DNA from 3 places in the Bradyrhizobium sp. SZCCHNR2028 genome. Region 2 is predicted to be linked to each of the others. Evidence: predicted binding sites of a transcription regulator. Region 2 holds the regulator's gene; each other region holds the start of a gene.
The links. The regulator PhoB, encoded in region 2, activates phosphate uptake and scavenging genes when phosphate is short. The targets are predictions, from matches to a motif close to TGTCATNNANCTGTCAT.

Region 1 (8,086 bases), 380 kb from region 2:
AAACTCCGCGACCGCGATGCCGTCCTTGATCGCGTCCGCGACGTTCTCCTCGGTGGTGTCGTCATGACTGGCCAGGGGCACGTCATGGGTCTTCGCCAGCGCAACGATGTCGCGCATGTTCGGCGCCGCATAGGCCTGCTGATAGGCGAAGCGGCGTGCAAACATCACGTCGAGCTCCGCATCGGTCTTGCCGCCGCTCTTGCCGCGATAGTAGTCGCGCAGCTTGCCTTCGTCGCGAAACTGGCGCTGCCCGGGCGTATGATCCATCAGCGACATCAGCCGCACATCCGGACGCCCCGCCAGTTGCCGCGCCTCCTCGACCACGGTCGGCATCGGCACCTCGCAGCGCAGATGCAGGAAGTGATCGGACCGCAGCAGCCCGCCGTCGCGCGCCGTCGCGATCGCATCCGCGAGCACATTGGCCTGGCCGTCGACGCCCTCGGCGCCCTCTTCGCTCCACACCCGCAGCGAATCCAGCACCGTCGTGATGCCCGCGGTCGCAAGCTGCCCGTCATAGGAAATGACGGCAGCAACGGGATCCCAGTAGACTTTCGGGCGCGGCACGAAATGCGCTTCAAGGTGATCAGTGTGCAGTTCGACCAGGCCAGGCATCAACAGGTCGCCGCCGGCATCCAGGCTGCCAACCGGCGCTGCCCCCTCGCCCAGTTCCGCGATCCGGCCTCCCGCGATCGCCACCCAGCCCTGCTCGACGACGCGGTCGGCGAGGACCAGCCTGGCATTTCCTATCACGAGATCGGACATGTTCGCGCTCATCTGCAATTGTCCCTTTACGCCGCCGCGGCGAATGTCATGACGTCGACCATGCGATCCGCAATCTGGGCGCGGATCTCGTCATCATGCACGATCGCGAGCATCGCCACTCCGTCCTTCTTCTTGGCTGCGATCAGGTCGACCACGACCGCGCGGTTCGCCGCATCGAGCGACGCGGTCGGCTCGTCGAGCAACAGCACCGGAACTTCGGAGATGAAGCCGCGCGCGATGTTGACCCGCTGCTGCTCGCCGCCCGAGAAGGTCGACGGCGGCAGCGACCACAGCCGCTCGGGAATGTTCAGCCGTCGCAGCAGCCCACCTGCCCGCACCCGCGCATCGTCGCGCGGCAGGCCGGCCGCGAGCAGCGGTTCGGCAACGACATCGAGTGCAGGGACGCGCGGCACCGCGCGCAGGAACTGGCTGACATAGCCGATGGTCTGCCGCCTCGCATTCAGGACCAGGCGCGGCTCGGCGCCGGCGAGATCGGTCATCTCGCCCTGGTGCCGGACGCCGATGCGGCCGCCATCGCAACGGTAGTTGCCGAAGATCATCTTCAGGATCGACGACTTGCCCGCGCCCGACGGTCCCGACAACACGACGCATTCCCCCGCCTTGACCTGGAACGACACGCCGCGCACCACGGGCAGCGGTATGCCGCCCTGCAGATGCATGGTGAAGGTCTTCTCTGCATTCTCGACATCGATCATCACGGTCATCGCATTGGGCCCAATTGCATCATGGCGGCAGGATCGAGGACACGAGGAGCTGCGTGTAAGGCTCGCGCGGATCATCGAGCACCTGGTCGGTGAGACCGGTCTCGATCACCCCCCCCTCCTTCATGACCATCACACGATGAGACAGCAACCGCGCCACGGCCAGATCGTGGGTCACGACGATGGCGGCGAGCCCGAGCTCGTTGACGAGGCTGCGCATCAGATCGAGCAGGCGCGCCTGCACGGACACGTCGAGTCCTCCGGTCGGCTCGTCCATGAACACGAGCCTGGGCTCGGTCACGAGATTGCGCGCGATCTGCAGCCGCTGCCGCATGCCACCGGAATAGGTCCGCGGCGCATCGTCGATGCGGGCGACGTCGATCTCCACGCGCGCGAGCCATGACGAGGCGGTCTGCCTGATCCGGCCATAGTTATTCCAGCCGACCGCCATCAGCCGCTCGCCGACATTGGCGCCCGCCGAAACCGCCATGCGCAGGCCTTGCGCCGGATCCTGATGGACATAGCCCCAATCGGTGCGGAACAGAAAACGGCGTTCGGCCTCGCCGAGCCCGGCAAGATCGCGCAGCACCCCGTCACGCATCCGATAGGACACGCGGCCAGCCGTCGGCGCCAGTTGCGCCGACAACATCTGCAAGAGTGTCGATTTGCCCGAGCCGGACTCGCCGACAATGGCGAGCACCTCGCCTGGATAGAGCACGAAGGAGACGTCGCGGCATGCCGCCAACCGGCCGTAGCTCTTTGCAAGCCCCTCGGCGACGAGCAGCGGCTGATCGGAGGCGCTGATCATCTCAGCCATGGGCGCCCTCCTTGTGTGGAGCGGCGCTCTGCGCGCCACGATGTCCGGACGCCTGGCGGCCCTCGCAGTAATCGGTATCGGAGCACACGAACATGCGGCTGCCCTTGTCGTCGGTCACGATCTCGTCCAGATAGGAATCCTCCGCGCCGCACAGCGCGCAGGGCGCGTCGAACTTGTAACGCGTGAACGGATGGTCCTCGAAATCCAGCGAGACGACCGGCGTATAGGGCGGAATGGCATAGATTCGCTTCTCGCGTCCCGCACCGAACAATTGCAGCGCCGGGCAATTGTCCATCTTGGGATTGTCGAACTTGGGCGTCGGTGACGGATCCATCACGTAGCGCGCATTGACCTTGACCGGATAGGCGTAGGAGGTCGCGATATGACCGAAACGTGCGATGTCCTCATAGAGCTTGACGTGCATCAGGCCATACTCGGCCAGCGCATGCATGCGGCGGGTCTCGGTCTCGCGCGGCTCGAGAAAGCGCAGCGGCTCCGGGATCGGCACCTGATAGACCAGCACCTGCCCCTCGTGAAGCGGCGCCTCGGGAATTCGGTGACGGGTCTGAATCACGCTCGCCTCTTCCGTCGACGTCGTGGTCGCGACGCCCGCGGTCTTGGCGAAGAACTTGCGAATCGAGATCGCATTTGTCGTATCGTCCGAGCCCTGGTCAATGACCTTGAGCACATCGTCGGGACCGAGAATGGCGGCGGTGACCTGCACGCCGCCGGTGCCCCAGCCATAGGGCATCGGCATCTCGCGGCTCGCGAACGGCACCTGATAGCCGGGAATCGCGATCGCCTTCAGGATCGCGCGGCGGATCATCCGCTTGGTCTGCTCGTCGAGATAAGCGAAGTTGTACGTCGGCGCGTTCATTCCGCAGCTTCCTTCAATTCAGGAGCGGCATTGGCCTCGGCGAATTCCTGGCGCAGCTTGCGCAGCAGGCCGAGCTCGGACTGGAAGTCGACATAATGCGGCAGCTTCAGATGCTCGACGAACCCGGTCGCCTGCACATTGTCGGAGTGCGACATCACGAACTCCTCATCCTGCGCCGGTGCAACCATATCCTCGCCGAGCTCGCGCGCGCGCAAGGCTCGGTCGACGAGGGCCATCGACATCGTCTTGCGCTCGCTCTGCCCGAAGGCGAGGCCATAACCGCGCGTGAAGCACGGCGGTTCGGTCGCCGACCCCTTGAACTGGTTCACCATCTGGCATTCGGTCAGCTCGACCGATCCGAGCGGCACCGCAAAGCCGATCTCCTCGGCCAAGAACTCGACCTCGACTTCGCCGAAGCGGATTTCGCCGGCAAAGGGATGGTTGCGGCCATAGCCGCGCTGGGTCGAGTAGCCGAGCGCGAGCAGAAATCCCTCATCACCGCGTGCGAGATTCTGCAACCGCAGATCACGATCGGCGGGAAAGCCTAGGGGATCGCGGGTGAGATCGCCGACCGGCGCGCCAACCTCGGCTTGCGGCGACGGCTCGATCAAGCCGTCCTGGCCGAGAATGTCGGTGACACGTGGCGTCGGCGCATTCGGCGCCTCGGCACGGGCCGGCGGCTCCGGCTCGGCGCCTGCCGCCAACTGCGGATCGAGCAGCCGATGCGTATAGTCGAAGGTCGGCCCGAGCACCTGGCCGCCGGGAATGTCCTTGAAGGTCGACGAGACGCGCCGCTGCACCCGCATCGCACCGGTGTCGACCGGCTCGGTCGCACCGAAGCGCGGCAGGGTCGCGCGGAAGGCGCGCACCAGGAAGATCGCCTCGATCAGATCACCCCGTGCCTGCTTGATTGCGAGCGCCGCGAGCTCGCGGTCGTACAGCGAGCCTTCGCTCATCACGCGATCGACGGCAAGCCCCAACTGCTCGGAGATCTGCACCAGCGACAGCTCCGGCACGTCGCGATCACCCCGGCGCTCATGCGCCAGCAGCCGGTGCGCGTTCTCGATGGCGCGCTCGCCACCTTTCACGGCGACATACATGCCTTACTCTCCTGCGGAAACGAGTCGCGTCGTCCGCGGGATGGCGACGATGGACGAGCCATCGACCAGCACCACATCGACACCACGCGGAAACAGCTTCTCATTGATCGACAGCCGCTCGAACAGGTCGGCGGGCGCGACCGTTGCACGGAACAATGTCGTCCCGTCGATGCCCGGACCGCGCAGCTTGAACGCCGGCCCTCCGGACAAGCTCGGCACCTGCAGGATCAGCGTCGTCGAGCGATCGGGGTACTCAGCACTGCCGAGCGCGAATGAATTCAGATCAGGCAGCGCTTCGGGGTCTGCCGCCACTGCAAAGCAGGCGAGCGCGGCATTGGCGACGATCGGCGCCCCGGTGTGAAACTTGAGCCAGGCGCCGACCTCGGGCGTGCCGGCGAGCGGCGCATCGAGCCAGATCGGCGTATCGTGATCGAACAGAGTCAACGCGATCGCGGCGGCACCAGGCATCAAGGACGAGGGCCGGCCGACATTGACCTCGACCTGCCGCACATTTCCCGGACGCGCCATGGCCTCCATGACGGTACGGAAGGTCGATTGCGCGGACAGGACATTGTCGGCGAAACCAGGCTGCAGATCGGAAGCGGCGGCAGCCATCAGCCTTCTCCTCGCACCATCGTATAGAAATCGACACGCGTGGCCGCAGCCTCCTCTGCGCGGTGCTCGCGCGAAGTGCGCATCTGCGCCTGCAGCGGCGCAACCACCTGCGTCTCGATCGATCGCGTGTGGCTTGATGACTGGATCATCGCGTCACACAGCGCCATCAGACGCGCCTTGGCGGCGTCGCGTCCCAGCACATAGCCGAACCCGACCTCGCCGCTCTCCAGCCGCACCGCGGCGCGCGACACCGTCGCCTCGCCGACATTGAACGGCGCTCCATCACCGCCGATCCGGCCCCGCAGCATCACGAGGCCATTCTCCGCCGGGCGCAGGTCGCGATGCTCAGGCAGCGCGAGGCTATCGAGCCTGGCGCGGATGTCCACACGCGAGGCATGCGCCAATACCCGCATCGCCGCCCTGCGCCGGTCCTGCATCGCCGTCTCGCCGTCCATCTTCATCCCGATCTTGCCGTCGCGAAGTTGTCTATGTTAATAGACAACTTCGTAACGAAGCGCCATGACTGTTTGATGACATGGACGTGATTTCGAGGCCGGAGAGCGGAGAGCCGCGATGAGCATGCAGGGCGCCGATTCGGGCGTGGCGCTGTGGCGGCGGGTGGCCGACGGCATCGAGCGCGACATCGCCGACGGCCGCTTCGCCGCCGGCACGCGCCTGCCCGGCGAGACCGAGATCGCCGAAACCTACCGCGTCAACCGTCATACGGTGCGTCGCGCGCTCGCGACCTTGGCGGAACGCGGCCTCGTGCGCGCCGAGCGCGGCAGCGGCACCTATGTCGAAGCGCCTCGTCTGTCATATCCCCTGAGATCGCGAACCAGGTTCTCCGAGATCGTGGGCGCCGGCGGGCGTGAGCCTCGTGGGCAGTTGATCGCAGCGTCCGAAGAGCCCGCGACGCGCGAACTCGCGCGCGAGCTGCGATTGAAGACAGGTGCACCGCTGGTCCGAATCGAGGCACTGCGTCTTGCCGACAAGACCCCGATCTGCGTCAGCACGTCCTGGCTGTCGTCCGAGCGATTTCCCGGGGCCGGTCACATCTTCGCGTCAGTCCGCTCGATGACGGCGCTGCTCGCGCATTACGGCATTCGCGACTATCGCCGCGGCACGACCAGGATCACGGCAGCCATCGCCGACGCAAGCGACGCCGCTCGGCTCGACCTCGCGATTGGGCGCCCGGTGCTGGTCGTCGACAGCACCGACATCGATGCCGATGCGAAGCCGCTCGTCAGCAAACGCTCGCGCTTCGCCGCGGAGCGCGTGACCTTCGAGGTCGAGAGCTAGACCAGACGTCCCATCGCTTTGTCGCGTCCTTGCGCGCTCAGTCGATGAGCGTGCCGTCTTGATTGAAGAACGGATGCGGCCCGTCGAAATCCCCGATCGGCACCTGATGAGTGACGATCGTTCCGAATCCCGGTCCTTGAAACCAGGCATGAAGGTGAAAGGCCGGCGGCTCGATCCGGAAGGATGGCGGTCGAAGCTCGGCCAGGTCGAGCGCGACGGCATGGTTCGGCGCCGGACAAATCGCACAGGGAATGCCGGCAAACCGGGTCAGTGCCGCGCGGTGGACGTGACCGCATCCGATCAGTTGCACCCGCGGATGGCGCGTGAGGATGGCCGCGAGATCGTCGGCGTTGCGCAGGTTCTGCCGGTCCATGTGCCAGATGCCAGTGGCGAACGGCGGATGATGCAGAAACAGCAAGGCCGGCTTTTCGCTGGAGGCGGACAGCGTGGCGTCGAGCCATTGGAGACTCGCCTCATCGAGCTCGCCATGCGGATGGCCGGGCACGCTGGAATCGAGCAGAAGCAGATCGAGATCGGCCAACGCCACATGCCGGTTCAGCGGACCGGTAGGTCCACCATGGAGAGTGCCCGGAAACGCCGCGCGCATCAGCTCGCGTGAATCGTGATTGCCGGGCACGGCGGCGAATGGAATCTCGAGTTCGCCGAGAAGATCCTTGAGATGATCGTATTCGGCAGACGACGGCGTATCGACGAGATCGCCCGAGATCACCACCAGATCGAGCTTCGGCTCGAACCGGTTGAGCTCCGTGATGCAACGGGCCAGCGCACGCGCCGTATCGACGCGGCGGTAGGCGAGCCGGCCGGGCGTCTTGATGTGCAGGTCGGATATCTGGGCGATGGTGACAGGACGCGTGCTCATGCTGATCCACCTTGCTCCGGCAGCAGACGAATGGCGCTCGGCTCAATCGACAGGCCGATCCGCTCACCCGCGCTGACCCTGATCGTATTCGGTGCGTCCACCGTCAGTGGAACGGCGGCGGCGTCGCGGACGACGATCCGCTGGCGATCACCGGCGAAGCGGACGCTGTCGACGAGGCCGGTCAGGCACGATGCCGCCGCGCCGACGATCCCGATCGTTTCCGGTCGAACCATCGCCATCGCCTTGCTGCGCGAGCCAGCCTCGGCGATCCGCTGTCTCCCTCCGGGCAGAACGAGGTGGTCGCCGTCGATCGGAGCCTCGATGATGTTGGCCGCGCCGACGAACTCCGCGACGAAGCGGTCGGCTGGCGTGAAATAGATCTCGCGCGGCGTCCCGACCTGGGCGATGGCGCCCTTGCGCATGACCACGATGCGGTCCCCGAGCTCCATGGCTTCGGCCTGGTCATGCGTGACGTAGATTGCCGTGATTCCGAGCGTACGCAACAGGCCGTTGAGCTCGCCGCGCAGGCGCTCTCGCAAGGCCGCATCGAGCGCGGTGAGCGGCTCGTCGAGCAGCAGCACGCTCGGCCGTATCGCGACCGCGCGCGCCAGCGCGACGCGCTGGCGCTGGCCGCCCGAGAGCTGATCGATTCGCCGATCTTCGAGGCCGGCGAGGTTGGTCAGCGTGACCAGCTCCGCGACCCGCGCGGCGCGCTCCGGCTTAGGCACGCCGCGGATCTTGAGCCCGTAGCCGATATTGTCCGCGACGGTCATGTTGGGGAACAGCGCGTAGGATTGAAACACCATGCCGACGTTGCGCTTCTCGATCGGCTGCCTCGTCAGATCCTTGCCGTCGAAAAGCACGCGCCCGCCCGCATCGGGTGTTTCGAGCCCGGCCACGATCCGCAGCAACGTGGTCTTGCCGCAGCCGGACGGCCCAAGCAGCACCAGCGTCTCGCTCTGCGCGATGTCGAGCGTGGCGCGCGCGAGCGCGCAGGTCCCGTCGGCAAAGGTC
Region 2 (8,086 bases):
TCATCCAGCCCGGATGCGGCGCACAGCCTGCGACGTTGATCACCGGCAGCCCGCGTCTCGAGCGGAAGGCCGCGCCAAGCGCGCCGCCGATATCGCTGCCCTCGAACTGCAATCCGACCGCATCGGTCGGATTGATGCCGGCAGCAGGAATGCCGCCATAGGCGGCGCAACTACCGACGGCAACGACGTAGTCGGCCAGCGGCGCCAGATCGAGCAGCCAGTGATAGATCGAGCGGTTGGTGCCGGCGAGCATGTTGAAGCGGCCGGTCAGACCGGGGCCTCGCGCCACCGAGCCTTCGAGCACCAGCAGATCGAGCCGCTCGCGGCCGTCGCGGATCGCCTCCAACAGCTCCACGACCTCGTCCCCTGTCTGCTCGCTGACGGAGGGATGCCATACCAGATCGATGCCGGATTGGCGCAATTCGTCGAACCAGCCGGACGCACCGCTTTCCAGGATCGACATGGTGCAGCCGCCGCAGCTCGCGCCCTGCAGCCACAGCATCCTGATCGTTCCCTCCGAGCCGACCATCATGAGGCCCCGCTCCTAGCCCGTCTTATGCGTTCCGCTTCGTATCGCCGGCGGGTTTAGCGCCCCCGCACGAACGCTGGCAAGCGCTTCGCCGGGCGTCGCCTCGGAACCGCGCTGACTGCGACCGAGCAGCATCGCGACCGCCCAGACCAGTCCGAACAGGCCGATCGCGACGATTCCGAGATTGGCGACACCGTCACCCAGCGCGGTGGCGACGTCAGCCCATCCCCCCGTCAGGCCAAGCCGCGGCGCCAACAGCGTGAACGCCTCGAAGCTGCCGATCACCAGCGCGATCGCAACGGATGCGCCGGTGATCACGAGGTTATAGCGCAGCTTGCGTGCGGGATCGGTCAGCGCCCAGCGATAGGCGCCGACCATCAGCATGCTGTCGGCGGTGTCGACGGTGGCCATCGCAGCCGCGAACAGCGCCGGGAATACCAGCACATGGGCGAGGCTCGCGCCGCGCGCAGCCTCGGTCGCCGACAGGCTGAGAAGCCCGATCTCGCTCGCGGTGTCGAAGCCGAGACCGAACAGGAAGCCGAGCGGATACATGTGCCAGGCGCGTCCCACCAGGCGGAGCACGGGGCGCAGCAGGCGGATGAGGATGCCCCGTCCGCTGTTTCCGGCTGTTTCCATCTCGGACTGCGGCTGTGCGGCGCGGCGCCAGAGGTTCACGAACAGAATGAGGTTCGCCAACGCGATAAGCAGCAGGAAGCCGGCCGATACCGACGTGCCGATGACGCCGCCGATCGCCCTGATCGCACTCTCTTCATCCAGGAGGTCGGCGCCGGCGATGAGGCTCACGACGATGGTGGCGATGACGACGACGCTGGAATGGCCGAGCGCAAAATAGAGGCCGGCGGCGCGCGGAGGGTTACCGTCCTGCACCAGCTTCCGCACGACGTTGTCGATGGCCGCGATGTGATCCGCATCGATCGCATGGCGCAGCCCGAGCAGCCAGGCCAGCATCGCGGTGCCTACGATGGCGGGCCGGTCGGCATAGAGCGCGAACGCCCAGGCCCAGGCGAGCGCGTTGGCCGCGACCAGCCCGGCGACGAGCGCGACGGTCCGGCCGGGCTGCGACCGCCACCACAGCAGCCGCGCGGCCCGAGGATGATCAATTGGAACAATCGTCATACTCGGACTATAGCAAGAGCCAGGCCAGTTCGGTAAAGCCCCCGCTGCAGGCAAAAGCTGCAGGAAAACCTGGGCGGCGCTTCCCGGATTGCCCTCTCGCTTGGCAACCCGCTATCCAGTCACGCACAGATCATGACCAGCGGCGGGGACCTCGTCCCTCTCGCCCCCTCCTTCCCTCACCGCGCCGAGGCACTCTGTGCCGCGATCTCGCGCCGCACGACCGCCTCGAACTGGCTCGCGGGGGCGGCGAACATCAGCCGGGTCTCCTCGTGGAACGCCGAGAAGATGCCGACCACGGCCGGCTCCCCGCCGACCTCGGCCAGGATCGGCGAGCCCGAATAGCCGAAATTGGCCAGGCAATGCACTGTCAACAGCCGGGCATCCCCGGTCATGCCGGCGCTGCAATTGCGCTGGCCGGTCGGCGAATAGCGCCGCTCCTGGCCATAGCCGATCTCGGAGATGGTTCCGGCCGTGGTCGCAGCCGCGAGCTCCTCGCGGGTCAGCGCCTTGACCGCCACCGGCTTCGACGGCAGAGCATCCTTCAGCACGATCAGCGCCCAATCGGCGGGCGAGCGGTCGAGCGACCATCTGTCGTGCCGGGTCGGGACGAAATCGGGCGCCACGATCAGCTTGTCGGCGACCGACGATGCCGCCGGCGTGCCACGGTTCATGCCGGCCAGGAAGCGGACATTGCCGGGGCTGACCTGCGCCACGCCGTTGAAGACGCAATGCGCGGCGGTGAGCACGACGCGCGGCGCCACCAGGGTGCCGGTGCACCAGCCGCCGCTCGAGTATTGCGCGACGGTGACGACGCCGATCGACGACGCCGGCCAGGAGGTGGGATCGACGACCTCGCCGATGTGGCGATCGAGCCCGAGCAATTGCTCCGGACGCGGAGTGGCAATGCCCGCATCCGCCGATTCCGGTTTCGGCTGCCAGGACGCAATGGCGCTCTGGGCCTGGACGCGCTGCGGCTCGGTCAACCTGACCCGCTGCACGTCGCGGCCGGCCGATCGCACGCCACTACGGCCCGCCATCACCAGCCAGGCATAGCCCTGCACGACGTCCTGTTTCACACCGCGGCCGTCGAGCAGCATCAGGCCGAGCATGTATTGCGACTGGGCGAAGCCCTGCGCCGCCGCGCGGCTGAACCAGCGACTGGCTTCGCCGTAGTTCGAGGCAACACCCTCGCCATTGACGTAGGCGATGCCGAGATGATGTTGCGCGACGGCGAGCCCCCGATCGGCGGCCTTGCGGTACCAGGCCAGCGCCTCGCTCGGATTACGCGGCACGCCCCAGCCGAACGCCTGCATGAAGCCGACGTCGAACTGCGCCCGCGCATCGCCCTTGGCGGCCAGCGGCAGCAGCCGTCGCATCGCCGCCGCATGCTGCCCGTTGCCTGCCGCCGCGACCGCGTCCTCGAGCTCGGCGGCCGGGGCGCCCGCCAGGCTGCCGAGCAGCACGGCAAGAGATATGATGATGGTCTTGATCAAGGGCGTCCGCTGGGACCGAAACATCGTGACGGGCCACGAAGCAGACACGATCAAGACGGCGGCGGCGTGGCGGAAAGCGGACCGCGATCTCCTCAATCGGGCCCGCTCGCGCCTCACACCTTCTTCATCCTCACGCCCATCGCCCTTACACCTGCTCGCTCTTGGCGAAGCGATCATCGAGCGCATAACCGGCGCCGCGCACGGTGCGGATCGGGTCCTGCTCGCGGCCGGGATTGAGCAGCTTGCGCAGGCGGCCGATATGGACGTCGACGGTGCGCTCGTCGATGTAGATGTCGCGGCCCCAAACGCTGTCGAGCAGCTGTTCGCGGCTGAACACGCGGCCGGGGTGCTCGAGGAAGAATTCGAGCAGGCGGTATTCGGTCGGGCCGAGATCGATCGGCCGCCCCGAGCGCGCCACGCGGCGTTTCTCGCGGTCGAGCTCGATGTCGCCATAGGACAGCACGGTCGCCAGCCGCTCCGGGCTCGCCCGCCGCAGCAGGCCTTTCACGCGCGCCAGGAGCTCCGGCACCGAGAACGGCTTGACGATGTAGTCGTCGGCGCCGGTGGCGAGTCCGCGCACGCGCTCGCTCTCCTCGCCGCGCGCCGTCAGCATGATGATCGGCAGTTGCCGGGTCTCGGAGCGCGCGCGCAGGCGGCGGCACAGCTCGATGCCGGAGAGGCCCGGCAGCATCCAGTCGAGCACGACGAGATCCGGAACGCGCTCCTTCAGCCGCGTGTCGGCCTCGTCGCCGCGCGCCACGGTCTCGACCTCGTAGCCTTCGGCCTCGAGGTTGTAGCGCAGCAGCGTCGTCAGCGCCTCCTCGTCCTCCACCACCAGAATTCGGGCGCCCATGTCTGAACCGTCTCTCTTAGTTACCGGGAATCGTCGTCGCGAAGCTCGTCATGTCGCCCTTCGGGCGCTTGTCCATGATCTGCTGGCCTTCGATCATATAGAATACAGTCTCGGCGATGTTGGTCGCGTGATCGCCGATGCGCTCGATGTTCTTGGCGCAGAACATCAGGTGGATGCAGAACGAGATGTTGCGCGGATCCTCCATCATGTAGGTCAGGAGCTCGCGGAACAGCGAGGTGCAGATGGCGTCGACTTCCTCGTCGCCCTTCCACACCGTCATCGCCGCCGGCAGGTCATGCGCGGCATAGGCGTCCAGCACCGTCTTGACCTGCGACTGCACCAGATCGGTCATGTGCTCGAGGCCGCGGATCAGCTTCAGCGGATGGAAGTCGCTCTCCAGCGCCGCGACGCGCTTGCCGATGTTCTTGGCGAGGTCGCCGATGCGCTCCAGATCGGTCGCCACGCGCATCGCGCCGACGATCTCGCGCAGGTCGACCGCCATCGGCTGGCGACGGGCGATCGTGAGCACGGCGCGCTCCTCGATGATGCGCTGCAGCTTGTCGACCTCGGCGTCGGTGGCGACCACCTTCTGGCCGAGCGCGATGTCGCGCCGCACCAGCGCATCGACGGAATCGACGATCAGCCGCTCCGCGAGGCCGCCCATCTCCGATACCAGACGGGTGAGGTCCTGCAGATCGCTGTCGAACGCCTTGGCGGTATGTTCACTGGCCATGATGATCTCCTGAAGACAATGTCGTCGGCGTCAGCCGAACCGGCCGGTGATGTAATCCTGGGTCCGCCGATCACTCGGCGAGGTGAAGATCTTGCTGGTGTCGTCGAACTCGATCAGCTCGCCGAGATACATGAAGGCGGTCTTGTCGGAGACGCGCGCCGCCTGCTGCATGTTATGCGTCACGATGGCGATCGTATAGTTTTCGGCGAGCTCCTGGATCAGCTCCTCGACCTTGGCGGTCGAGATCGGATCGAGCGCCGAGCACGGCTCGTCGAACAAGATCACCTCCGGCCGGACCGCCACGGTGCGCGCGATGCACAGCCGCTGCTGCTGGCCGCCGGACAGCGACAGGCCCGAGGCGTTGAGCTTGTCCTTGACCTCGTTCCACAACGCGCCGCCGCGCAGCGCCTTCTCGACCCGGTCGTCCATCTCCGACTTCGAGATCTTCTCATAGAGGCGGATGCCGAAGGCGATGTTCTCGTAGATCGTCATCGGAAACGGCGTCGGCTTCTGGAACACCATGCCGACCCGGGCGCGCAGCAGATTCAGATCGAGCTTGGGATCGAGGATGTTGGTGTTGTCGAGCATCAGCTGTCCGGTCGCGCGCTGGCCCGGATAGAGATCGTACATCCGGTTGAAGATGCGCAGCAGCGTGGACTTGCCGCAGCCGGACGGGCCGATGAACGCGGTGACGCGGTTGGTGCCCAGCGACAGGTTGATGTTCTTCAGCGCGTGATGGTCGCCGTAGTAGAAGTTGAGGTTGCGCGCGGTCACCTTGGCCGGCGCATCCGGAAGCGCCTTGCCGTGAAGAGCGTGATTGGGCTGACTGACGGAGACGGACAGTTCGGTCATTTGGTGTTCCTCTCGGCGCCGAGAATGCGTGCACCGATGTTCAGGGCGAGCACGGCCAGAGTGATGAGAAGGGCTCCGCTCCAGGCCAGTTGCTTCCAGTAGGCATAAGGGCTCTGGACGAAATTGTTGATGGTGACGGGCAGGTTCGCCATCGTCCTGGAAAGGTTGAGGCTCCAGAACTGGTTCGACAGCGCGGTGAACAGCAGAGGCGCGGTCTCGCCGGCGACGCGGGCGGTGGCAAGCAGCACGCCGGTGATGAGGCCCGAGCGCGCCGCCCGATAGGCGATGCGGCGGATCACCAGCGAGCGCGGCAGGCCGAGCGCAGACGCCGCCTCGCGCAGCGGGTTGGGCACGAGCAGCAGCATGTCCTCGGTGGTGCGCAGCACCACCGGGATCACGATGACCGCCAATGCAAGGGAACCCGCGAGTGCCGAGAAGCCGCCCATCGGCACCACGACCGCACCATAGATGAACAGGCCGATGATGATCGAGGGCGCCGACAGCAGGATGTCGTTGATGAAGCGGATCACCGAGGTCAGGCGGTCGTTGCGGCCGTATTCGGCGAGATAGGTGCCGGCGAACAGGCCGAGCGGCGCGCCGATGCCGACGCCGATGATCGTCATGATCAAGGAGCCGACGATGGCGTTGCGCAGGCCGCCTTCGCTGGAGCCGGGCGGCGGCGTGTCGGCGGCAAAAACCTGCAGGCTGAGGCCGGCGAGTCCGTTATAGAACAGCGTGAACAGGATCAGCGCCAGCCAGGTGACGCCGAACATCGCGGCGGCGACGCAGAGGCCGCGGATCACGATGTCCCTGCGGCGCCGGCGTGCATAGATCGGATTGACCGGCGCATCGAGTGTAAGCGTATCAGCGCTGGACATGGCTTATCTTCCCGCCTTGGCTTCGAGCCGCATGAGCATCAGCCGCGCGCTCGCCAGCACGAAGAAGGTGAGCACGAACAGCAGCAGGCCGAGCAGGATCAGGCTCGACTGGTGCAGCCCGTCGCTCTCCTGGAATTCGGAGGCGATGGCGGCCGAGATCGTGGTGCCCGGCGCGAAGATCGAGGATGAGATCCGGAACGAGTTGCCGATGATGAAGGTCACCGCCATCGTTTCGCCGAGCGCACGGCCCAGCGCCAGCATGACGCCGCCGATGACGCCGACGCGGGTGTAGGGAATGACGACGCTGCGCACGACCTCCCAGGTGGTGCAGCCGACCCCGTAGGCGGCTTCCTTCAGCACCGGCGGGACCGTCTTGAACACGTCGACCGAGATCGAGGTGATGAACGGCAGCACCATGATCGCCAGGATCAGCGAGGCGTTGAACAGGCTGAGATAGGACGGGGGCCCCGCGAAGATGTCCTGCAGCACGGGGATGCCGGCGCAGAGATTGATCATGAACGGCTGGAACGTATAGGCCAGGAACGGGCCCAGCACGAAGAAGCCCCACATGCCGTAGATGATCGAGGGAATGCCGGCGAGCAGCTCGATGGCAAGTCCGATCGGACGGCGCAGCCATTGCGGGCACAGCTCGGTGAGGAAGATCGCAATGCCCAGACCGACCGGAATGGCGATCAGCATCGCGATGAAGGACGTGACCAAGGTGCCGTAGATCGGGCCGAGCGCGCCGAGCACCGGCGGATCGGCCGACGGCGCCCAGCGCCGCGTCCACAGGAATTCGAAGCCATATTCTCTCATGGCCGGCCATGCGCCGACGATGAGCGACAGGATGATGCCGCCCAGGATCAACAGGACGGAGATCGCGGACAGCCGCGTGATCCAATAGAAGGTCACGTCGCCGAGCTTGAAGGCGTTGAGCGCGCGTGCCCGGTCATAGGGTCCGGCAGCGGCCGCGATATCGCTGACTTCGGTCTGAACCGCCATCTCTGCCAATTCTGCCCCCTGTTCCTTGGACACGCCGCAACCCCGGTAGCGTCCCTCCCCCGGAGGCCGGGAGAGGGGATTTTCGATACGTCCAGCTCAGCTCTTGATGTCGGCCGACCAGGTCTTCTCGATCAGCTTCACGACGCTGTCGGGCATCGGGATGTAGTCGAGCTCCTCAGCCATCTTGCCGCCCTTCTCGAACGACCACTTGAAGAACTTGATGGCTTCGCCGGACGCCGCCTTGTCGGCCGGCTCCTTGTGCATCAGGATGAAGGTCGCCGCCGTCATCGGCCAGGACTTGTCGCCGGGCTGGTTGGCGAGGATCACGTAGTAGCCGGGGGCCTTGGCCCAGTCGGCATTCGCGGCCGCGGCCTGGAAGGCCTCGACGGTCGGCTGCACGGTCTTGCCGGCTTTGTTCATCATGCCGGTGTAGGTGAGCTTGTTCTGCTTGGCATAGGCGTACTCGACATAGCCGATCGAGTTCTTGGTCTGGCCGATGTTGCCGGACACACCCTCGTTGCCCTTGGCGCCGACACCGACCGGCCACTCGACGGCGGTGTTGAAGCCGATCTTGCTCTTCCAGTCGGCGCTCACCTCGGAGAGGTAGTA
Region 3 (8,086 bases), on a different contig from region 2:
CGACGAAGTCGCTACGGGCCTCCGCAACAATGTGCGAGAAGGCATGGAAGACGGCGACTTCCTCGGTACATGGCGAAGCGAGGTCTTCGAGCAGCAGAGCTTTGCCTTGCTCGTCCAGATCACGACCCCGACTTGCCAGGATTTTCGCGACATACCGCTCCGTCTCGACCCGAGGGTCGATCCGGTCAACGGTGAGGCCAGGCATGGCGCCATCGACCACGAAAGCGACATGAGCTGCGGGATCGGTGGTGCTGAGGTGGACGGCATGACCCCGCTTGGCCAATCCCACGGCAATGGCGGCAGCAATCGTCGTCTTTCCGACGCCGCCCTTGCCCATGACCATGATGAGGCCGTGCTTATCCCGCGCGATGTCATCGACCAACCGGTCCAGGCCCGGCAGGTCAACCGGTTCCAGGTTCGGCATGCTCGCAGCAACTGAAGGCTGGCTGGAGGACGACAGAAGCGCCCTCAGAGCCGTCAGACCCACGATGTCGAAACCAAGCAACGGGATTTCGTCTCGCGGAAGTTTCGTGAGCGACGCAGGCATTGCCGCTAGTGCCTCGTCCTGATCCCGCTCAAGGGCAGTCGCGACGACGTCAGTTCGATCCGCCGCGTGGAAGCGCCCGTTCACCATGAGGAGCTGGTTCGAGAGATTGAGCGCATCGAGTTCGCCCGATGTTCTGGCCGCCTCACGGATGGCCCCCTTGTCGGCGCGGGTGACGAGAACGATAGTGGTTCGCTCGGAATCGCCTAATGCCGCGAGCGCCTTGCGAAAGCGGTCCTCCTGCATCTTCAAGCCTGAATGCGGCCCGAGGCAGGACGCTCCTCGGTCATTGTCCTTGAGAAAGCCGGTCCATGCCTTTGGCAGGCTGAGCAGCCGTAGAGTGTGGCCGGTCGGGGCCGTATCGAATATGATGTGATCGAATCCTGCCATATCGCCGTCCAGCAGTCCCACGAACTCGTCGAAGGCGGCTATTTCGGTGGTGCAAGCTCCGGAGAGCTGCTCGCGCACAGTCGACCGCTCACCGGCGGTGACTTCCGGTCCGAGCTGTTCGAGGACCCGGGTGCGATAGCTCTCGGCAGCAGCTTCGGGATCGATATTCATCGCCGAAAGTCCGGCCACGTTTGCCACCGGCGCTGGGCGATCAGTCAAAGTGACTTCGAGCATCTCGTCCAGGTTCGACGCCGGGTCGGTACTGACGAGAAGAACGCGTAGTCCACGGTCGGCGAGGCCAACAGCGGTGGCACATGCAAGCGACGTCTTACCGACACCACCCTTCCCGGTGAAAAACAGATACGGCGTCGGGGCGTTCAGCGCGCGAAAGTGAGACATAATAAGCTGTCCTGCAGACGCTGCAGTCATGCAATTGCCGTCAGTCCGATGGGTGCGACGAGCATTGCGTTCAAAATGACCGCATCGTTGCATCGCTTTGCGATGGGATACCTGCGGAGATTCAATAGCAACGCCGCGAGCTCCTCTGTTGCGATGGATCAACGGATGGGAGTGACCAACGGGCTACGAGGCAACAACAAAATAGGTATCGATGGTGTGTTCCGGGCACGCCTGAGGCCGGCCCTCTGGCGCTTAAGCCGTCGGACACTGCGCCCCGCATCGCCTTCGACCGAGCGATCTAATGCGGTCGTTGTACCGGCTCATCTGGGCTCGATGACCTCGCCATCCTCCTTGACGAACCGCCCGAACGGGCCGTTAAGGAGATCGATGACCGCTTCCGACGGTCTGCACAACCGGACGCCCTTCGGCGTGACGACGATCGGGCGATTGATCAGGATCGGGTGCGCGATCATGAAATCCAGCAGTTCGTCGTCGGTCCACTTCGGATCGCCGAGGCCGAGTTCTTTGTAGGGCGTTCCCTTCTCGCGCAACAGGTCGCGAACCGGAATTCCCATGATGGTGATGAGCTCCTGGAGCTTATCGCGCGACGGCGGCGTCTTGAGGTACTCGATGATCTCAGGCTCGATGCCGCTCTGCCGGATCATCGCGAGCGTGTTGCGGGACGTACCGCAATCTGAATTGTGGTAGATCGTAATGGTCATCTGTGAACCTCCATCGCGGGCTTGGCCGCATTCGCTCCGGATTCATACCAGCCGCGAGTCGCCCTCACGATGCGGACCACCGACAGCATCACGGGCACTTCGACCAGCACGCCCACCACGGTCGCGAGCGCAGCTCCGGAGTCTAGTCCGAACAGGCTGATGGCAGCAGCAACCGCGAGCTCGAAAAAGTTGCTGGCGCCGATCAGCGCCGCAGGTGCAGCGACACACCAGGCGACGCCGAAGCGCCGGCTCAGCCAGTAGGCGAGACCGGCGTTGAGATAGACCTGGATCAGAATCGGCACGGCGAGGATCGCAATCACGACCGGCTGCTTGACGATCTGCTCACCCTGGAAACCGAACAGCAGAACTAGCGTCGCCAGCAGAGCAACAAGCGACAATGGCTGCAGCCTCCGCATGGTCCGCTCGAAGGCACCACCGCCAGCGGCGAGAAGGGACGTCCTCCAGGCCTGCGCTACGACGACCGGCACAACGATGTACAGGACGACCGAGAGCAGAAGCGTCGCCCAGGGAACGCTGATGGAGGCTACACCGAGCAGAAGCCCCACCAGCGGCGCGAACAGGAAGACCATGATCACGTCATTCAATGCGACCTGGCTGAGCGTGTAGTGAGGCTCTCCTTCGCACAGGTTCGACCAGACGAACACCATCGCGGTGCAAGGAGCGGCTGCGAGCAGGATCAGACCCGCGATGTAGGATGGGATCTGCGCGGACGGCAGCATCGGCGCGAACACGTTGCCGATGAAGAAGGAGCCGAGAAGCGCCATCGAGAACGGTTTGACGGCCCAATTGATGAACAGGGTAACCCCCACGCCGCGCCAGTGCTCTCGGACCTGGCTCAAAGCACCGAAGTCGATCTTCAGCAGCATCGGCACGATCATCAGCCAGATCAGGACTGCCACCGGCAAATTGACCTTGGCCACTTCCGCGGCTGCAACCACTCCGAAGAAGCTAGGCATGAAGTGGCCGAGCACGACGCCGGCGACGATGCAGAGGGCAACCCAAAGTGTGAGGTAACGTTCGAAGATGCTCATGTGTCAGGCCACATCGTTGCGGGATGAACTCGCGCCTTCCGACCGGCCGATCTCGCGCAACTTGGTGCCGAGCGACAGTTTGTCGATGCTGCGCAGAGGAAGATTGGTGAAGGTACCGATGCGATTCTTCAGGTACCGGAAGGCGGTCACGAATGCCGCCTCCTTCTGGAGATCAGTACCTTCGACTGCGGCGGGATCCTCGATGCCCCAGTGAGCGGTCATCGGCTGTCCAGGCCACACCGGACAGGTCTCACCGGCGGCGTTGTCGCAGACCGTGAAGACGAAATCCATGACGGGTGCATCGGGGGCGGCGAACTCGAGCCAGCTCTTCGAGCGCAAGCCGTCGGTCGGATAGTCCAGGCTTTGGAGAGTGCGTAGCGCCAGCGGGTTGACCGCGCCCTTCGGCGTGCTGCCTGCCGAGAACGCTCGGAAGCGGCCGCCGGCATCCTTTCGCAGGATCGATTCCGCCATGATTGAACGGGCAGAGTTGCCGGTGCAGAGGAAGATAACGTTGTAGAGGTGATCAGACACGGCTTCGCTCCCTTTTCTTTTTCGGAGGACAGCAAGGCGCAAGGCTTTCAATCAATGGTGCGCAGACTTCCGGCCGGCCGCCGCAGCAGTCCTGCAGCAGAAACAGCGCCACCTTCTGGAATTCGGCAAGATTCGCGCGATAGATGATCGACCGGCTGTGGCGCTCCGAGGTGACCAGGTCCGCCCGGGAAAGGATCGAAAGGTGCGCCGAGAGCGTGTTCTGGGGGACTTCCAGGGCGCGAGCAAGCTCTCCGGCCGACAGACCCTCCGGCTCATGACTTGCCAGAATACGAAATGCGTTCAGCCGAGTGGGCTGAGCGAGCGCGGCGAGCGCCAAGACCGCTTCTTCATTATCCATATTTCTAGACTTATGGATATTACAGTACTCTGTCAACCACAGAGTGGCGCTGAGCTCCCGCAGGTCCTTGAGACGCGCGCCGGTGAGCTGTTGCTTGAGCTATCTCAATACCTCACCGTCACATGCCTGTCATATTCGTTGCCGCGCCAGACGCCATTCGATACTCTCTAAGAAAAAAGGGGCGACGATGCTCTAGGAGGGATCGCCATGGGTTTGCGTCAAAGGCAGGCCCCTGCATCACATGCGAATAGAACGCGAGTCACGAGGCGCGCAGTCCTATCCGGACTAGCGGCGAGTACGATTGCTCTTAAGGGCAGACGCGCCGTAGCGGCTGATCCGCGGCCGGTGCAGATTGGGCTCACGCCCGTGCTTCTGACTTCCGACCTGGAGCTGTTGGCGACACTTCGCTCTTATCTTGAGCGCATTTGGAGCAGGGAAGTCCAGATCCTCACGCGCCGAACTTACCAGGAAATCACGCTTCTTCTGGTGAACGGACAAATCGATGCGGCCTGGATCTGCGGCTATCCCTACGTTCAGTTCCGCGAGCAGCTCGAACTTGTCGCGGTCCCGGTGTGGAATGGCCGGCCGCTGTACCAGTCCTACGTGATCGTCGATGCCCGCCGTAAGGCCGAGTCCTTTCCCGATCTGAAAGGCGACACGCACGCGTTCTCCGATCCCGACAGCAATTCCGGCTTCCTCGTCACTCGCGCCCTTCTGACCGATATGCACACCAAGCCGGAGGATTTCTTCAGGCATCACTTCTTCACCTATGGTCATCGCAACGTCGTCCGCGCAGTCGCCTCCGGGCTGGCGGATAGCGGATCCGTCGATGGCTACGTGTGGGAAGTCCTCAGCATCGTAGAGCCCGATTTGACGGCTCCAACTCGCGTGTTGCGACAATCGGAATGGCTAGGATTTCCGCCGGTGGCGTGCGGAAAGAACCGCCCGAGCGGGCTTTCGGTCGATGACCTGGCCGCCGCATTCGTCGGGATGTCCTCCGATCCGGAGGCCCGTCGAGTGCTGCAGATGCTGCATCTCGACGGATTCACGAGAAGCGATCCATCCCTGTTCGACACAATTGGGGCGAAGATGAACTATGTTCGGAGCCTCGGATGAGCGCTCGCTTCGACCTGAGATCGAATCTGCCGGTCGTGATCAAGGTCCCTGCGCTTGTGGCGCTGCTCATGGTCGCCATCGGGGTGGTGCTCACAGATCAGGTGCTCAAGAGGCTCGCCGAAACCCAGGATCGCCATTTCCGGGAATTGACCGCCGCCTACCTGGACGGGCTTTCGTCGTCGGTGATGCCTGGGGTGATCCGTGGGGACGCCTGGGAGACGTTCGACAATCTCGACCGCGCTCGTTCACTGTACCGCGGCTTGACAATTCTCGAGACGGTGGTGGCGGAACCCGACGGCATCGTCCTGGCTTCCTTCGATCCCCGTACCGTGCCGGCCTTTGCACCCGTGCCGAAGTCGATCGTCGATCGGTTTGCGGACGCAAACGATAGCTGGCTTGACGAGCAGGCCGAGCGTGCCGGCGTCCGCCGCGTGCTGCTCGATCAGGGGCGTCGCATCGGGGTGATCTACACCCAATTCGACGTCGGCGCTCGATTCAAGGAGCGGCGGGACGTGCTCTGGACGTTGGTCGCGACCAATATCGCCATCACTATGCTCGTCGCGGCGGTCGGCTTCATCGCGGTGCGCAGAATGCTGCGACCGGTGCAGCTCTTGACCACGCATTTCAGGCGGGGGCAGTCCGGCGAACTGCTGTGCATCGCAGATGAGGATGTCGGACCGCCCAGTTCGGAGTTCGGTCGCCTATTCAGACACTACAACATGATGGTGCGATCATGGAACGAGCGTGAGGCGCTGGCTGCTCGCGTCGCCGAAGAGCAACGCCTCACTAGCCTCGGCCGTCTTGCCTCCGGGATGGCCCACGAAATCAACAATCCCCTGGGAGGCATGTTCAACGCGATCGAGACGCTCCGGCGACATGGCCATCAGCTCGGGGTTCGGGAGCGTGCACTCTCTCTTCTCGAGCGGGGGCTCGCGGGCATCCGCGACGTCGTGAGGTCCGCATTGGTGACCCACCGTGTCGACACCGCGATGCGTCCGCTCAAGCCAAGCGACATCGAGGACCTGCGTCTTCTGATCGGTCCCGAGCTCGATCGCAGAAACCTTTCGCTGTCGTGGGCGAACGAGCTTCCCGGCGAGATTCCCGTCAGAGCGAATGCCGTCCGTCAGGCCGCGCTTAATCTGCTGCTCAACGCGTGCCAAGCAAGCGCGCCCGCCGGCCGTATCGCATTCGAAGCGGGACTGGTGGACGGCAGCCTAGTCCTGACAGTGAGCGACGAAGGCGCCGGACTCGACCAGGATAGGGTCAGCTACCTCGAAAGCCGTGAAGCGGATGCCGCGCCGCGGCCCGGAGAGCCCGGCCTTGGCCTTTGGATCATTCGGCGTCTCGTTCTGGAAGTCGGCGGCTCCATCCGAGTCGAGTATCCGGCCGGCGGCGGAACGGCGATCTCCGTAGCGATACCCGATGGCTCGGGGAAGGAGCAGCGCAATGTTGCCTGAGGCAGTGTCCATCGCTGTGATCGAAGACGATCCGATCATGGGAGAATCCCTCAACCAGTACCTGGAGCTGGAAGGCTGCAAGGTCGAGTGGTGGCGCAGCGGCCAGGAAGCTCTCGCGGGCCTGAGGCGAGGTGCCCCCGATCTTGTCATCTGTGACATCCGTTTGCCGGACATGTCGGGTGAGGACATCTTCCGGAAAGTGAGCGGCGAAAGTGCCGCCCCGCCGTTTCTGTTCATGACCGCATACGGCCAGATCGACCATGCGGTGGCTCTCATCAGGGCCGGCGCGGGCGACTACGTGACCAAGCCATTCGAACTCGACGATCTGATATCGCGCGCCCGCGCTCTGATCGGCCGTAGGCCGGCGGTTCCGGACGGCGTATTGGGACTGTCGCAGCAGATGCGCCGCATCGAGGAACTGCTCGCCCGCATGGCCGGCCGCAATACGCCTGTGCTGTTCACCGGCGAGACCGGCTCTGGCAAGGAGGTCTGCGCACGCCACCTCCACAACGTTTCGGATGCCGCTTCCCGGCCATTCGTGGCAGTCAACTGCGCCGCCATCCCGGACAATCTGCTCGAGAGCGAGGTCTTCGGACACGAGAAAGGCGCTTTCACGGGCGCCAACAGCAGGCACCTCGGGTATGCGGAGCGTGCCCAATCCGGGACCCTCTTTCTCGACGAGGTCGCCGAGCTGCCACTGCAACTTCAGGCAAAGCTGCTTCGGCTGCTCGACGAGCGCCGCTTCTACCGCCTGGGCGGCGAAGCCATCGTCCCGTTCCGGGCGCGCGTCGTTTGCGCCACCAACCGGGATCTCGCGGCGGAAGTCGCTGCGGGGCGATTTCGCGAAGACCTGTACTACCGCATCAACGTCGTCGCGGTCGCTATTCCGCCGCTTCGCGAGCGGCCGGAAGACGTTCAGCTTCTCATACATCGGTTCTTCACCGAACTTGCCAGCGCAAATCCGGACCTGCGCGGACTGAGTAGCGGCGCCGAAAGTGCCGCTCTGGCTCACCCCTGGCCCGGCAACGTGCGCGAGCTGCGGAATCGGCTCGACAGGGCGGTCGCGTTGGCGACGGGCCCATGGCTTATGCCGGTCGATCTGTTTCCCGAGACGATGCGCAGCGCGAGCCAGCCGTCCGGAAGATCGCTCGCCGAGGCGCGTGACGCCGCGGAACAACAGGAGATCGAGCGCGCGCTCAAGGATACGGGCGGGCAGATCGCCGAAGCGGCGAAGCTGCTCGGCGTCTCGCGAACCACGCTGTGGGATCGCATGCGCCGTTTCGGCATCAACGCGGTCTGAGACGTTCAGTATTCTGAACATCTCGCTTTGTGAACGTTCGGATAATTGGACGGCTTGCTGCAGCGCGTCCTAGAGACTTCAAGAACTTAGACCGTTCGCGCTTCTGGCCCGGGAATTGAAGTCCAGAGATGAACGGATCAGCCCAATGATCCGCGCATCACCCGGGAGAAGCCCTCATGAAAAAGTGCGATCTGATGGTCGACGCCGGCAGGCGCCG

Region 1: a site for PhoB is predicted at 5,413-5,429, ahead of phnF (phosphonate metabolism transcriptional regulator PhnF). Genes of this name have one in related genera too.
Region 3: a site for PhoB is predicted at 4,113-4,129, ahead of QX121_RS15100 (PhnD/SsuA/transferrin family substrate-binding protein). Genes of this name have one in related genera too.

The regions. Positions count from the first base shown of each region.
Region 1 covers NZ_JAUHJF010000002.1:565,365-573,450, reverse strand. The annotation lists gene QX121_RS05925 (alpha-D-ribose 1-methylphosphonate 5-triphosphate diphosphatase) at 1-774, opposite strand, end outside; gene phnL (phosphonate C-P lyase system protein PhnL) at 789-1,487, opposite strand; gene phnK (phosphonate C-P lyase system protein PhnK) at 1,507-2,301, opposite strand; gene QX121_RS05910 (alpha-D-ribose 1-methylphosphonate 5-phosphate C-P-lyase PhnJ) at 2,294-3,178, opposite strand; gene QX121_RS05905 (carbon-phosphorus lyase complex subunit PhnI) at 3,175-4,278, opposite strand; gene phnH (phosphonate C-P lyase system protein PhnH) at 4,282-4,893, opposite strand; gene phnG (phosphonate C-P lyase system protein PhnG) at 4,893-5,348, opposite strand; gene phnF (phosphonate metabolism transcriptional regulator PhnF) at 5,467-6,192, shown strand; gene QX121_RS05885 (phosphodiesterase) at 6,230-7,072, opposite strand; gene QX121_RS05880 (ABC transporter ATP-binding protein) at 7,069-8,086, opposite strand, start outside.
Region 2 covers NZ_JAUHJF010000002.1:180,946-189,031, reverse strand. The annotation lists gene QX121_RS04030 (HupU protein) at 1-529, opposite strand, end outside; gene QX121_RS04025 (HoxN/HupN/NixA family nickel/cobalt transporter) at 545-1,666, opposite strand; gene QX121_RS04020 (trypsin-like serine protease) at 1,843-3,159, opposite strand; gene phoB (phosphate regulon transcriptional regulator PhoB) at 3,305-4,012, opposite strand; gene phoU (phosphate signaling complex protein PhoU) at 4,029-4,745, opposite strand; gene pstB (phosphate ABC transporter ATP-binding protein PstB) at 4,776-5,597, opposite strand; gene pstA (phosphate ABC transporter permease PstA) at 5,594-6,475, opposite strand; gene pstC (phosphate ABC transporter permease subunit PstC) at 6,479-7,477, opposite strand; gene pstS (phosphate ABC transporter substrate-binding protein PstS) at 7,574-8,086, opposite strand, start outside.
Region 3 covers NZ_JAUHJF010000008.1:720-8,805, reverse strand. The annotation lists gene arsA (arsenical pump-driving ATPase) at 1-1,333, opposite strand, end outside; gene arsC (arsenate reductase (glutaredoxin)) at 1,654-2,055, opposite strand; gene arsB (ACR3 family arsenite efflux transporter) at 2,052-3,107, opposite strand; gene QX121_RS15110 (arsenate reductase ArsC) at 3,111-3,638, opposite strand; gene QX121_RS15105 (metalloregulator ArsR/SmtB family transcription factor) at 3,631-3,996, opposite strand; gene QX121_RS15100 (PhnD/SsuA/transferrin family substrate-binding protein) at 4,363-5,112, shown strand; gene QX121_RS15095 (HAMP domain-containing sensor histidine kinase) at 5,109-6,569, shown strand; gene QX121_RS15090 (sigma-54 dependent transcriptional regulator) at 6,559-7,869, shown strand; gene QX121_RS15085 (arsenate reductase (azurin) small subunit) at 8,046-8,086, shown strand, end outside.